DNA from 2 places in the Streptomyces sp. NBC_01450 genome. Region 1 is predicted to be linked to the other one. Evidence: riboswitches for the same ligand, from Rfam matches in the RefSeq annotation. Region 1 holds a riboswitch; the other holds the start of a gene.
The links. Region 1 has a riboswitch for glycine ahead of gcvT (glycine cleavage system aminomethyltransferase GcvT). Riboswitches for the same ligand answer to the same signal wherever they lie in the genome.
Positions count from the first base shown of each region.

Region 1 (7,371 bases):
GTGCGCCGGAGGCGTCGTACGCGAAGACCGTCATGCCGTTCGCGTGGTACGGCAGGGCCTTGCGGCGGTGCAGGACCAGGTCGTCGGCGAAGGAGAAGGGGATCTCGTGCGTGCCGAGGAGTGAGAGACGGCCCGACGACTTGATCTGCTCCACGCGGTCGTCGGCGCCCTCCACGTCCACCGTTCGCGGTGACGCGCCCTCCAGACCCAGCAGCACCGCCTTGGGGGTGCCGTGGCCGTGGCCGGTCGCGCCCAGGGAGCCGTACAGCTCCGCCCGGACGGAGGCCACCGAGTCCAGCAGCTCTTCGTTGCGCAGCCGGCGGGCGAACATGCGCGCCGCGCGCATCGGGCCCACCGTGTGGGAGCTCGACGGGCCTATGCCGATCGAGAACAGGTCGAAGACCGAGATGGCCACGGGGACTCCTCACAACAGGGGTGGTGCATGGGGGCGGGCGCCGCGCACACCTCCAGTTCCAGTGTGCGCGGCGTCCTGGTGAATCGTACGTTCCGTGCGAATTTCTGTACGAAAGTGAACTTTCGCAGGAACTGGTTCTGTACTGCTTCGGGCGGTACTACTTCAGGCCGGGGTACAGCGGGTGCTTGTCGGCCAGGGCGGACACGCGGGTCTTCAGGGACCGCGCGTCGTAGGAGGGCTTCAGCGCCTCGGCGATGATGTCCGCGACCTCGGTGAAGTCCTCGGCCCGGAAGCCGCGGGTGGCGAGGGCGGGCGTGCCGATGCGCAGGCCGGACGTGACCATCGGGGGGCGCGGGTCGTTCGGGATGGCGTTGCGGTTGACCGTGATGCCGACCTCGTGGAGACGGTCCTCGGCCTGCTGACCGTCCAGCTCGGAGTTGCGCAGGTCGACCAGGACCAGGTGCACGTCCGTGCCGCCGGACAGGACGTCCACGCCCACGGCCTTGACGTCGTCCTGGACCAGGCGCTCGGCCAGGATGCGCGCGCCGTCCAGCGTGCGCTGCTGGCGCTCCTTGAAGTCGTCGGAGGCGGCGACCTTGAAGGAGACGGCCTTCGCGGCGATCACGTGCTCCAGCGGACCGCCCTGCTGGCCGGGGAAGACCGCGGAGTTGATCTTCTTGGCGAGCTCGGCGGTGGACAGGATCACGCCACCGCGCGGGCCGCCCAGCGTCTTGTGGGTGGTGGTCGTGACCACGTGGGCGTGCGGCACCGGGTTCGGGTGCAGGCCCGCGGCCACGAGGCCCGCGAAGTGCGCCATGTCGACCATGAGGTACGCGCCGACCTCGTCCGCGATCCGGCGGAACGCGGCGAAGTCCAGCTGGCGCGGGTAGGCCGACCAGCCCGCCACGATCAGCTGCGGCCTGGACTCCTTGGCGAGGCGCTCGACCTCGTCCATGTCGACCTGACCGGTCTCGTCGTTCACGTGGTAGGCGACCACGTTGTACAGCTTGCCGGAGAAGTTGATCTTCATGCCGTGGGTCAGGTGCCCGCCGTGCGCGAGGTTCAGACCCATGATCGTGTCGCCCGGCTTCAGCAGCGCGAACATCGCCGCCGCGTTGGCCTGGGCGCCGGAGTGGGGCTGCACGTTCGCGTGCTCGGCGCCGAAGAGCGCCTTGACGCGGTCGATGGCGATCTGCTCGACCACGTCGACGTGCTCGCAGCCGCCGTAGTAGCGACGGCCCGGGTAGCCCTCGGCGTACTTGTTGGTCAGGACCGAACCCTGGGCCTCCATGACCGCGACCGGAGCGAAGTTCTCCGAGGCGATCATCTCCAGGGTGGACTGCTGGCGGTGCAGCTCGGCGTCGACGGCGGCGGCGACGTCCGGGTCCAGCTCGTGCAGGGGCGTGTTCAGAAGCGACATCAGTCAGAAGTCCTTAAGAGCCGGAGAACTCGGTGTACTCGTCCGCGGAGAGCAGGTCGGCCGGCTCCTCCGCGACGCGTACCTTGAACAGCCAGCCGCCCTCGAAGGGGGCGGAGTTCACCAGCGACGGGTCGTCCACCACGTCCTGGTTGGCCTCCACGACCTCGCCGGTGACCGGCGCGTACAGGTCGCTGACCGACTTGGTCGACTCCAGCTCGCCGCAGGTCTCGCCCGCGGTCACCGTGTCACCGACCGCGGGAAGCTGGGCGTAGACGACATCGCCGAGCGCGTTGGCCGCGAACTCGGTGATGCCGACCGTCGAGACGCCGTCCTCGGCGACCGACAGCCACTCGTGCTCCTTGCTGTAGCGCAGCTGCTGGGGGTTGCTCATGGCCTGAATTCTCCTGTACGCGGGGGAGTGGGGATGAACGGGATGACCGGGTGGTCTTGGGATACGAGACGTGACACAGAGGCGTGCGTCACGTGGGCGCGCTGGACGGGGCCCTTTCGGCCCCGAAGCTACTTCTGGCGCTTGTAGAACGGCAGCGCCACGACCTCGTAGGGCTCATGGCTGCCCCGGATGTCCACGCCGACCCCGGCCGTGCCCGGAGCGGCGTGCGCGGCGTCGACGTACGCCATCGCGATGGGCTTGCCCAGCGTCGGGGAGGGGGCGCCGGAGGTGACCTCGCCGATCACCTTGCCGCCGGCGACGACCGGGTACCCGGCGCGCGGTACGCGACGGCCCTCGGCGACGAGCCCGACGAGTACCCGCGGGGGGTTCTCCTCGGCGCGGGAGGCGGCCTCCTGGAGCGCGGTACGCCCCACGAAGTCGCCCTCCTTCTCGAACTTCACGACCCGCCCGAGCCCCGCGTCGAAGGGGGTGAGCGCGGTGGTCAGCTCATGCCCGTACAGCGGCATGCCCGCCTCCAGGCGCAGCGTGTCGCGGCAGGAGAGGCCGCAGGGGACGAGCCCGACGGGCGCGCCCGCCTCCGTCAGCGCCTGCCACAGCTTCTCGGCGTCGGACGGGGCCACGAACAGTTCGAAGCCGTCCTCGCCCGTGTAACCCGTGCGGGCGATCAGCGCCGGGACGCCCGCGACGGTGCCCGGCAGACCCGCGTAGTACTTCAGCCCGTCCAGGTCGGCGTCGGTCAGCGACTTGAGGATGCCGGGGGACTCGGGGCCCTGCACGGCGATCAGCGCGTACGCGTCCCGGTCGTCGCGCACGAGGGCGTCGAAACCGGCGGCGCGCTCGGTCAGCGCGTCGAGCACCACCTGGGCGTTGGAGGCGTTCGCGACGACCATGTACTCGTTTTCGGCCAGCCGGTAGACGATCAGGTCGTCCAGGATGCCGCCGTCCTCCTGGCAGATCATCGTGTAGCGGGCGCGGCCGACGCCGACGGAGGCGATGTTGCCGACCAGCGCGTGGTTCAGAAGGGCCGCGGCCCCCGGCCCGGTGACCGTGATCTCGCCCATGTGCGAGAGGTCGAAGAGACCGGCCCGGGTGCGCACGGCGAGGTGCTCGTCGCGTTCGGAGCCGTAGCGCAGGGGCATGTCCCAGCCCGCGAAGTCGGTCATCGTCGCGCCGAGCGAGCGATGCAGGGCATCGAGTGCGGTGAGACGGGGTGCGTTACTGCTCATCGGTGGGGCTCCCAAGGCATGACGGCGAGGTCGTTCCTCCCCATCTGTCATCGGAACCTGAGAGGTTCATCAAGACCCCGCGAACGGAGGTCCTGACTTGCACCTTGGGTGGAGCCACTGGACAGTGGCCCGCTTTTCAGATGTGCCTCGCCCGCGCGGTAACGGGGCCTGAGAGATTCAAGGGAGGGACTTGCTCCTTCGGCGCCCGGGTACCCGAAGGTTCCCGGAACTCTCCCGCGCGGATTCAAGCGGCCGGTATGCAGTTGGCGGGCACATCATCGCACGCGTCGTCCCGATCACGGCAGTCCGCATCTGTAACCGGCCTGTGGCAGTCCGCGTACGGAAACGAGAGACACCGCGCATTACCTTCTCTTTACACTCGACGGGGATGGGACTCCACACCCAAGGGGAGGACGATCACGGTGAACAGGACCACGGCGTACGCCACGACCTCGGGCCTCGCGCTGCCCGAGCAGCCCGGCGCCCCGGCCGGGGCCCGGGAGGTCCGCGGAGCGCTTCCGGCGGCCGTCGTCCGCGACCTCAGGGAGCGCGCGGGACACTCTCCGCACGGTCTGTACTTCGGAGCGGCCGACGTCGTCGTGGTCACCGGGTTGCCCGGCAGCGGCAAGTCGACCCTGATGCGCCGGGCCGTCGAAGGCCCGCGCGTCGACTCCCAGGACACCCGGGACCGCTGGGACGAGCGGACGGCCGGATGGCTGCCGTACGCCGTCTACCGCCCCCTCGTCCGCCTCGCGCACTACGCGGGCCTGCGCCGCGCGCTGCGCTCGGGCGCCGGGGTCGTCGTGCACGACTGCGGTACACAGGCCTGGGTGCGGCGCTGGCTCGCCCGCGAGGCCCACCGCCGCGGCGGCACCCTCCACCTGCTGCTGCTCGACGTCACGCCCGGTACGGCGCTGGAGGGCCAGCGCGAGCGCGGCCGGGGCGTCTCCCGGTACGCGTTCGCCCGTCACCGGGGCGCGGTCGCGCGGCTGCTGCGCTCCGTCGAGCGGGGTGACCTGCCGGAGGGCTGCGGCTCGGCGGTGCTCCTCGACCGGGAGGCGGCGGACGTACTGCGGCGGATCGACTTCGGGTGACCGGCAGCGGAAGAGAGGGGCGGACAGTGGCCGGGAGCGCCGGATGGCGGCCGAGACCGGCCGAGAGCGGCTGTGAAGTCGTACAGGCCCACTAATCTTTCCAGCCAGGACACCAGAACAGTGGTTCACCGCAGGCGGTAGACAGGTAGACAGATGGACTTCTCCGACTTCCCGGAATTTCCGGCCTCAGCGCACCCCCACCCGCACGGCGGATGGCCGGGCAACGAACTGGAGGAGGTGCTCTCCGCGTCCCTCGGAGTGCCCACCGCCGGTGGCCGCATCGTCGAGGTCCTCGGCCGCAGCTTCGTCTGGGTGCCGCTGCCCAACGGCGGCGGACCGGACGCGGCGGCCCTCGACCTGCCCACCCTGGAGATCGAGGGCCAGGTGTACGTGCCGGTCTTCAGCTCCGAGGAGCAGTTCCGACAGGTCGTCGGCAGCCATCTGTCGTACACCATCGCGCCCGCCGTCGAGTTCGCCCGCGGGCTGCCCCCGCAGGTCGGCATCGCGATCAACCCGGACGGGGTGGTCGGCGTGCCGCTGCCGCCCCTCGCGGTCGCCGAGCTGTGCCGGGCCGGGCGCACCCCGCTGGACGGGCCCACGACCGGAGGCCGGGTGAGGCTCTTCGAGCCCGACTGGCAGGACGACCCGGTGGACTTCCTCGCCGCCGCCTCGGCCGAGTTCGCGGCGACGGGAGTCGTACTGACCGCCCGCCGCTGTCTCGCCAGCATCGAGGGCGATGACCCGGTCATGTTCGTCGGCGTCGAACTCTCCCTGTGGGAGGGGGACCTCCGGGCACTCCCCATGGACGCGCTCGCCCGCGCCCTCGCCCGGGTCGCGGTCAAGTGGCCGGTGAACCTGGTCCTCCTCGACGTCGCCCAGGACCCGGTGGCCGACTGGATGCGCGCCCAAGTGCGGCCCTTCTATCAGCAGGCTCAGTAGGAGCGCCCCGAAAGGGGCCCGGGGCTGTGACCGATTTGCGGCTCCGCCGCGTGGGCGCGAGCAACCACGACGGACCTGCCGCGACCCGAACACGGCAAGCCCCGAGCCCCCAACCGCTTCCCCAGCGGAGCGCATTCGCCGCTTAAGCTGGTTTCATGGCTCGGCCGGGGTTCGGCCGAGGTGTTGGTCGACGTCATGATTTCTTCGCGAAGGGGCGGTTGAGGGTGAGCGCGTCGGGCACGGCCGCGGCCGGTCAGGTCGAGCACATGCTGCGCCAGGTGACGCCCGGGCGTTACGACGCCTACGAGGCGCTCCTTCGCGCGCTCGCGACCCCGTCGTCCGGCCAGGTGTGGATGCTGCTCTGGCACGGCCAGGCCGGTTCCCCGGACGCCCAGTACGGGAACATGGAGGTGGACGGCTTCGGTTACGCGCCGTGCGTCACCTCCGCCCAGGAGCTCTCGGCCAGTGGCTGGAACCGGTCGTACGAGGTCGTCGACGGACTCGACGTGGCCCGCACCCTCTACCCCGACCACTTCGGACTCTGGCTCAATCCGCACGCCCCGGGCGGCGGGGTCGGCGTCCCATGGCTCGATCTGCGCAGAATCGCGGCGGGTCTGGAGCGCCAGCCCGCCGGCCCGCTGCGGCTGTCCGAACCCGGCATCGAGATCCCGCAGTTCTACGCCCTGCTCACCCAGAACGCGCATCGCACCACCGCCGTGCGCTCGCTGCGCCGTGCCTGGGTGCAGCCGGCGCTCGGGGCGCCGTATCTGGCCATCGGGCTCGACGTCTACGACACCTCGCCGCCCGCCGTCGACTCGGTGCGGGCGATGATGCAGCAGTCCATCGGCGCGGTTCCGGACGGGCTGCCCGTGTCGACCGTCGCGATGTCCGACGAGTACGACCCGGTGGCGATGTGGCTGCGCGCCAACGCGCGGCCGTTCTACGACCGCGAGGCCCACGCGGCCCCCGCCCAGGCTCCGACGGCGGGTGGGTACGGCTATCCACCGGCACCCGGCGGATACTGATCCGCGGTCCGGCGAATCGTGAAGGATCAGCGAGGGTCCTTCACCGAGGCTCTGCATTTCTTCGCGCGTAGATCACAAGGGATCGTCCGGTTAATGTCCGTATTCACCTCCGGCGTCCCAACTGCCCCGCGTCCGACCCCCGTTACCCGGCGTCCGGATAACGGAACCCTCCTGAAGGCATCACGTTTACGCATCCATTCGCCTTCAAGTCTGGCTACAGATCACCGAGGCGTTGAAGACTCCCGCTCCAGGGGGGTTAGCCCCTGTGTACGACGGACTGATCACGCCGCTACGAGCGGCACGTGTGGGCCGGCTACCGCCGGTTGAGAGGGGCCCCTGCCACGATGACGGCACCATTGCACGAGCCGACTGCCGAATCGGCCCCGAGCGCGGCCGAAGAAGCGGCGGTTGCCGCCGCCGGAGAGAAGGCCGTACAGGGGCGTTCCCTGGGCCGGATCGCCTGGGAGCGCCTGAAGAGGGACAAGCTCGCCCTGACCGGCGGCATCGTCGTGCTCGTCCTCATCGTGATCGCCCTGCTCGCGCCAGTGATCACTCACCTGCTCGGGCAGGACCCGGACACCTTCAACGAGAAGCTGATCGACCCTCTGTTCGGCACTCCCACGGGGTCATTGGGCGGCATCAGCGGTGACCACCTGCTGGGCGTCGAGCCCGTCAACGGCCGCGACATCCTCGCCCGCATCCTCTACGGTGCCCGCGTCTCGCTCCTGGTGGGCTTCCTGTCCGCCGTGGTCGCCGTCGTCCTCGGCACCGTCCTGGGCATCCTGGCCGGCTTCTTCGGCGGCTGGGTCGACTCGCTCGTCAGCCGCGTGATGGACGGCC
Region 1 covers NZ_CP109480.1:4,023,385-4,030,755, reverse strand. Annotated here, with positions in the region: gene OG568_RS17910 (L-serine ammonia-lyase) at 1-415, opposite strand, end outside; gene glyA (serine hydroxymethyltransferase) at 573-1,835, opposite strand; gene gcvH (glycine cleavage system protein GcvH) at 1,849-2,226, opposite strand; gene gcvT (glycine cleavage system aminomethyltransferase GcvT) at 2,355-3,473, opposite strand; glycine riboswitch at 3,508-3,619, opposite strand; glycine riboswitch at 3,620-3,720, opposite strand; gene OG568_RS17890 (AAA family ATPase) at 3,890-4,567, shown strand; gene OG568_RS17885 (enhanced serine sensitivity protein SseB) at 4,721-5,506, shown strand; gene OG568_RS17880 (enhanced serine sensitivity protein SseB C-terminal domain-containing protein) at 5,731-6,531, shown strand; gene OG568_RS17875 (ABC transporter permease) at 6,876-7,371, shown strand, end outside.

Region 2 (7,371 bases), 5.1 Mb from region 1:
CGCCCCTCCCGAGCCCCTTCTCCAGCGCCTGGTGGAAGGTGGCCGCCTGCCAGGTGGCCCCGTTGGCACGCAACCGGCACCGGTCCTCGATCACGCCCAGGTAGTAGTCCCGGTCGGCGGGCTCGACGCCCCACCCGTCCAGCCCCGCCGCGGCAAGCGGCAACAGTTCGTCGCGGACCAGGTTCACAACCTCGACCTGCGCGGTGGTACCCCCGTACCGGCCCCGCCGCGGCCACTCCAGACGCGCGTCGATGCCATGGCGGCAGGCCGCGTCGAAGTTGGCCGCTGCGGACTCGAACGGCAGCCGTGTCCACACGGGCCGCGCCTCCTCGGCGAGCGCGCGGACGACCCCGTAGTAGAACGCCGCGTTGGCCACGACATCGGTGACACTGGGACCGGCGGGCAGCACCCGGTTCTCCACGCGCAGATGCGGGACCCCGTCGGCGATGTCGTACACGGGCCGGTTCCAGCGGTAGACCGTGCCGTTGTGCAGCACGAGTTCGGCGAGCCTGGGGACGCCTCCGGCGTCGAGGACCGCGAGCGGATCCTCCTCGTCGCTGATGGGCAGCAGAGGCGGGAAGAAACGCAGGTTCTCCTCGAAGAGGTCGTACGCCGAGGAGATCCACCGCTCGCCGAACCAGGTGCGCGGACGCACCCCCTGCGCCTGGAGCTCGGGCGGCCTGGTGTCGGTGGACTGCTGGAACAGCGGCGGCCGCGACTCCCGCCACAGCTCACGGCCGAACAGGAAGGGCGAGTTGGCACCGATCGCCACCTGTACGGCGGCAACGGCCTGCGCCGCGTTCCACACGTCCGCGAAACGCGCCGGCGTGACCTGGAGGTGCAACTGCACGGAGGTGCAGGCGGCCTCGGGCGCGATGGATTTCGACGTACAGACGAGGCGCTCCACCCCGTCGATGTCGAGCACGAAGTCCTCGCCGCGGGCGGCCACGATCTGGTCGTTGAGCAGGGTGTAGCGGTCGACGTCCGAGAGGTTCGAGGAGACCAGGTCGTCACGGTCGAGCGTCGGCAGAATCCCGATCATCATGATTCCCGCGTCGACTTCACCGGCTTTTCGATGGGCATATGCGAGTGAGGTGTGCAGCTCCTCGGCGAGCCGGTCGAATACCCGGCCTGCCAATCGGTGTGGGGCTATGTTGACTTCCAGGTTGAACATGGCAAGTTCTGTTTGAAAGTCTCGGCTCGCAATCCTTTCGAGTACTTGCGCATTCATCATCCTGGGCATGCCGTCGGGCCCGGCGAGATTCAGTTCGATCTCCAGGCCCATGAGATTCTTCGGGCGATCGAACCGCTTCTCCTCCAGCAGCCGCTCCAGCCCCGCCAGACACCGCCGGAGCTTGCCTCGGTAGTGCCGGCGATCGGACAGGTCGTACGACCCTGCCACGACCTTCTCTCCCATCGAAGCGTCCCTCCTCGAATGGGCAGGCCGATCCTCCGGCCCCTGCCGTCCCGGAGGATGATGCCCAGGCAACACGATCGATAACGCCCTGCAGAGCCTCGTCGACCGCTACCCTGGTACCCGTTGTCCGGAGGCACATTCACGGGGCATGAACCAGAGCACAGTTTCAGCCTGACACGATCTCGTGAAAAACGCCGACGAGAATCGGCCGACCGCTCCGGCAGGGAATTCCGAGGTCACCGCCGGGCCCCGACGCAGAACCGGGATGAACCTCTCGTTTCGTCGACCGAATACCGCCTTGCTCTTCATATTCAGGACGGCTAGACGAAACACCATCTGAACACGTGTCGTATAAACTCCGCAAACGAGGCGGAGAGTTGGCGCTCGCGGTCCAAGGTCCTGTCGTCGAAGTGACGTGCGGCAGGCGACATCCTGTCGGCAGATCCAGACCCCTCGCTCCTCCGACCCCGAGAGCTGACAGCGCCGTCCGCCCCCGCCCTCGCGCCACTGTGCCTGTCGAATGAGAGGCGACCCACCATGCCGCTGCATGTCCCCCCGGCTCCCTCGCCCGCCCTGCGCACCGTCCTCACGGCACTCGGTTCCCCCACCGCAGTCCGCGAGGCCCGCACCCCGTCCCTGCGCATGGCCCAGGGACCCGTCACCCCCGAACTCCCGTTGCCCGTACACGTCCTGGACCGCATCGCACCGGCCGGCGCCGCGACCACCCGGCTCGCCGGATGGCGCTTCCTGATCCGCTGCGGCGACCGCTCGGTGGCCGCGGCCGAGACCATGCTCACCCCGGACGGCTGGGCCTTCTCGCACTTCTTCGAAGGCCCCTACATCGCCTCGACCGAGCGCGCCCTGCGCCACGCCGAGAACATGAGCCAGTCGTATCAGCCGCGGCTGCTGTCCGTTCCCGAGCTCTACATGCTCACCCTCTGGCTGCACGGGGACTGCGCCGCGGACGGCGCCACCGGACACCCGGCGGCCACCGATCTCCTGGTGCCACTGGCGCCCGCGCCGCCCGGCATCGCCGCGCACCGCCCGCACCGCGTCGCCGAACTCCTCCCGGTCCTCACGCACCGGCTCACTCCCGCCCCGCTGCTCAGCTCGCCCGCGTAAGCGCCCGCCCGGAGAAGCACATCGAGCGCATCGCCCCGTGCCCCGCCACCGTTGTACCGGTCGCGGGGCACGGGGCCGTTCGAACCCGGAGCCCAGATCCGGAGAACCCCGGGACCCGATCCCGAACCCGGCCGCTCGTTCGGGCCCGACAGCGCTCGTACGAGGGAGAACGCCCCATCCGCCCGACCGGACTAGCCCCATCCGGCCACCGCGAACCCCCCGAAGGGACGGTGCAGTTGGACTGAACCGTCCGCACAGGTGACGCGTCTCCAACCTGTGAGGAGCGCTGCTGCGAAATCCCTGCGGATTGACGCCCGTAGGGCAACACTGGGTTCCAAACACACACCACGGGGGGCGGCCATGAGCACTTCAAGCCGCGGGAAAGACACCACAGCCACCACTCATCTCTCATCCCAGCGAAAGATCCCATCCATGTGCCAGCACCAGCCACCGTGTCCGACAGCCGAATCAGCCGACCGGGAGTCCGCCCGTCTCGTGGCGCACCACCCGGAGCAGGGATGGAGCCTCCTGTGCAACGGCGTTCTGCTCTTCGAGGACACCGGTGAGCTCCTGCCTGACGGCCAGATCATCGCCCCGCACCGCCCCCAGGGCAGCGAGCACGTGATGACCGCCGCCTGAGGCGCACCACCGGGTGGCGGTGACCGCCACCCGGACATGAAGAGGGGCCGGCCCGGAGACGTCATCTCCGAACCGGCCCCGACGCGTATCCGAGGGTGATTACTCTTCGTAAGCGTCCAGCGGCGGGCAGGAACACACCAGGTTCCGGTCGCCGTACGCCTGGTCGATGCGGCGCACCGGCGGCCAGTACTTGTCCGCGGCCGAGACGCCCGCCGGGAAGACGGCCTCCTCGCGGGAGTACGCGTGCTCCCACTCGCCACCGAGCGCGGCAGCCGTGTGCGGCGCGTTCCGCAGCGGGTTGTCCTCGGCCGCCCAGGTGCCCGAGCCGACCTTGCCGATCTCCGTACGGATGGCGATCATCGCGTCGCAGAACCGGTCGAGCTCGATCAGGTCCTCGGACTCGGTCGGCTCGATCATCAGCGTGCCGGCCACCGGGAAGGACATCGTCGGCGCGTGGAAGCCGTAGTCGATGAGCCGCTTGGCGATGTCGTCGACACTGACGCCGGTCGCCTTGGTCAGCGGACGCAGATCGATGATGCACTCGTGCGCGACCAGCCCACCGGGGCCGGTGTAGAGCACCGGGAAGTGCGGCTCCAGGCGCTTGGCGATGTAGTTCGCGGACAGCACCGCCACCTGCGTGGCCCGCTTGAGGCCCTCACCGCCCATGAGACGGACGTACGCCCAGGAGATGGGCAGAATGCCCGCCGAGCCCCAGGGAGCGGCCGAGATCGGCCCCACGCCGGTCTCGGGACCGGCCGCGGGCTGCAGCGGGTGGTTCGGCAGGTACGGCGCCAGGTGCGCGCGTACGCCGACCGGGCCCACGCCCGGACCGCCGCCGCCGTGCGGGATGCAGAACGTCTTGTGCAGGTTCAGGTGCGAGACGTCACCACCGAAGTGGCCCGGCTTGGCGAGACCCACCAGCGCGTTGAGGTTGGCGCCGTCGACGTACACCTGCCCGCCCGCCTCGTGCACCTGCGCGCAGATGTCGGCGACGTGCTCCTCGAACACACCGTGCGTCGAGGGGTACGTGATCATCAGCACGGCCAGCTCATCGCGGTACTGCTCGATCTTCGCGCGCAGGTCCTCGACGTCGATCTCGCCGTCCTCGGCGGTCTTCACGACGACGACCTTCATGCCCGCCATCACGGCGCTCGCGGCGTTCGTGCCGTGCGCGGAGGACGGGATCAGGCACACGGTGCGCCGGTCGTCGCCGTTGGCACGGTGGTAGCCGCGGACGGCGAGCAACCCGGCCAGCTCGCCCTGGGAGCCCGCGTTCGGCTGGAGGGACACCTTGTCGTACCCGGTGACCTCGGCGAGCCGCTCCTCCAGCTCCTGGATGAGCGTGAGGTAGCCCTGCGCCTGCTCGGCGGGCACGAAGGGGTGCAGCTGGCCGAACTCGGGCCAGGTGACCGGCTCCATCTCGGTGGTCGCGTTGAGCTTCATGGTGCAGGAGCCCAGCGGGATCATGCCGCGGTCGAGCGCGTAGTCGCGGTCGGACAGCTTGCGCAGATAGCGCAGCATCGCGGTCTCGGAGCGGTACTGGTGGAAGACCGGGTGCGTGAGGTAGTCGTCGGTGCGCAGCAGCCCGGCGGGCAGCGTGTCCTCGGCGGTGGCGTCCAGGGCCTCGATGTCACCGTCGACGCCGAACGCGGTCCAGACGGCGCCCACCTGCCTGCGGGCGGTGGTCTCGTCGCAGGCGATCGACACGTGGTCGGCGTCGACGAGGTGGAGGTTGACGCCTCCGTCGCGCGCGCCCGCCACGATCTCGGCGGCCCGGCCCGGCACCCGCGCGGTCAGCGTGTCGAAGTAGGTGCCGTGCACGACCTCGACCCCGCCGGCCGTCAGACCCGCGGCGAGGATCGTGGCGTACCGGTGCGTACGCCGTGCGATGGTCCGCAGGCCCTCGGGACCGTGGTAGACGGCGTACATGCCGGCCATCACCGCGAGCAGCACCTGCGCCGTGCAGATGTTGCTGGTCGCCTTCTCGCGCCGGATGTGCTGCTCCCGCGTCTGCAGGGCGAGCCGGTACGCCTTGTGTCCGTCCGCGTCCACGGAGACGCCCACCAGCCGGCCGGGCAGGCTGCGCGCGAACTTCTCACGCACCGCCATGTATCCGGCGTGCGGACCGCCGAAGCCCATCGGCACGCCGAAGCGCTGGGTCGTACCGACCGCGATGTCGGCGCCGAGTTCACCCGGCGAGGTGAGCAGCGTGAGGGCGAGCAGGTCGGCGGCGACCGTGACGACCGCGCCGAGCTCGTGCGCCTGCTCGATGACGGGCTTCAGATCGCGTACGGCCCCGGAGGCGCCCGGGTACTGGATCAGCACGCCGTTGATCTCACGCCCGGCGATCTCGGCCGGGATGCCCTCGCTCAGGTCGGCGACGACGACCTCGACGCCGGTCGGCTCGGCGCGGGTCTCGATCACGGCGACGGTCTGCGGCAGGGTGTCCGCGTCGACCAGGAAGAGGCCCTTCTTGTTCTTGCCCATGCGCCGGGACAGCGCCATCGCCTCGGCGGCGGCGGTGCCCTCGTCGAGCAGGGAGGCGCCGGAGGTGGGCAGCCCGGTCAGCTCGGCGACGACGGTCTGGAAGTTCAGCAGCGCTTCGAGCCGCCCCTGGGAGATCTCCGGCTGGTACGGCGTGTACGCGGTGTACCAGGCCGGGTTCTCCATGACGTTGCGCAGGATCACCGGCGGCGTGAACGTGCCGTAGTAGCCGAGGCCGATCATCGAGTCGAGCACCTGGTTGCGGTCCGCGAGGGAACGCAGCTCGGCCAGCACCTCGGCCTCGGTACGCGCGCCCGGCAGCTCCAGCGCCTCGGCGTTCTTGATGACGTCCGGCACCGCGGCGGCCGTCAGCTCATCGAGCGAGCCGTAGCCGACCTGCGCGAGCATCTTCGCCTGCGCCTCGGAGTCGGGCCCGATGTGGCGCTGTTCGAAGGGGATTCCCTGTTCGAGCTCGGAGAGCGGAATGCGATGGGCGGTCATTGCGGAGGCCTCCTGGTCTGACGCGACCTTCGAGGGGCACCACGACGTGGGTACCCCGACGGCCTCCCCCTCTGTCATCTCAACCTGAGAGCTTCACCGGACCGCCCGCTCGCTGCGACCCGACTTTCACCGTCGGTGAGAGCGGAGGCCTTCGACACCCGCTCTGCTTTCCAGAGTGACCTCGTCCGTGCGGTACGTGTGCCTGAGAGATTCCGGGGAGGATTTGCTCCTTCGGCGCCTCCGGTGGTGTCTGGAGGACTCTCCCGCACGGGGTCAGCAGCCGTCTGCAAGCCTACCAGCGAGGACAACGCACGAGCTTTCGAGTGGCCACCTTCCCGAATGTGCTCTTTTGTAGTGCTTACGGATGAGTTGCTAGCGAGTGGAGGGCCCGTGCAGACCGATATCGATCCGCGCAACCTGATCGGCCGCAAGGCGCTCGACCGTAACGGCGCCAAGATCGGCACGGTCGACGAGGTCTATCTCGACGACGCGACCGGCGTCCCGGAGTGGGCCGCCATACGGACGGGTCTGTTCAGCAGGGACGCCTTCGTTCCGCTGGAGCCCAGCGAACTCGTCGAGGGCACGCTGCGTGTCCCCTTCGAGCGCGCCCTGATCAGGGACGCCCCCGACTTCGGCGTGGGCCGCCATCTCTCCCCCGAACAGGAACTCCAGCTCTACCACCACTACGGCCTGGACGTGACACCCCCGCCCCCACCCCCGGACCGAGACTTCGGCCGCCTGGCGGGCACGGACGAGGGTTGACTTCTCGGATGGGGCCCAGCTGACGCGCCCCGTCAGGGGCGCGGGGCTCTGACATCATGTGGCTCCCCCGCGTGGGCGCGGCCGGCCACATTCCGCCCGCGGCGCCGATCCGACTTCACCCCCCACGGCGATCGCAAACGGTCCCCCGCACCAACGGCAACGGATCAGCCAACTCCAACGCGACATCATCCGTACGAAACGTCCGCACACGCCCCGGCTCGGAGTAAGGCGTCTCGAACCGCACAGTCACCCGCCCCAGCCCACTTCCCTGCACCCACCCGTGCCCGTACTCGGCATGCCGCACGTCATGCCCCGCGGGCCACCGCCGCTCAGCAGGCGGCACCTGCTCAGGGACCGTGTCCTGCGCCCCTTCCTCGTCCGGATGCTCCGGCACCGCCGCCTCCCCCGCGGCGGCCTCCGCCTCGGCCTCCGCTTGGGCCTGGGCC
Region 2 covers NZ_CP109480.1:9,100,592-9,107,962, reverse strand. Annotated here, with positions in the region: gene OG568_RS40460 (glutamate-cysteine ligase family protein) at 1-1,417, opposite strand, end outside; gene OG568_RS40455 (hypothetical protein) at 1,955-2,539, shown strand; gene OG568_RS40450 (DUF5999 family protein) at 2,972-3,178, shown strand; gene gcvP (aminomethyl-transferring glycine dehydrogenase) at 3,278-6,163, opposite strand; glycine riboswitch at 6,344-6,439, opposite strand; gene OG568_RS40440 (PRC-barrel domain-containing protein) at 6,554-6,925, shown strand; gene OG568_RS40435 (DNA polymerase IV) at 7,041-7,371, opposite strand, start outside.
Region 2: another riboswitch for glycine. It lies ahead of gcvP (aminomethyl-transferring glycine dehydrogenase); the one in region 1 lies ahead of gcvT (glycine cleavage system aminomethyltransferase GcvT).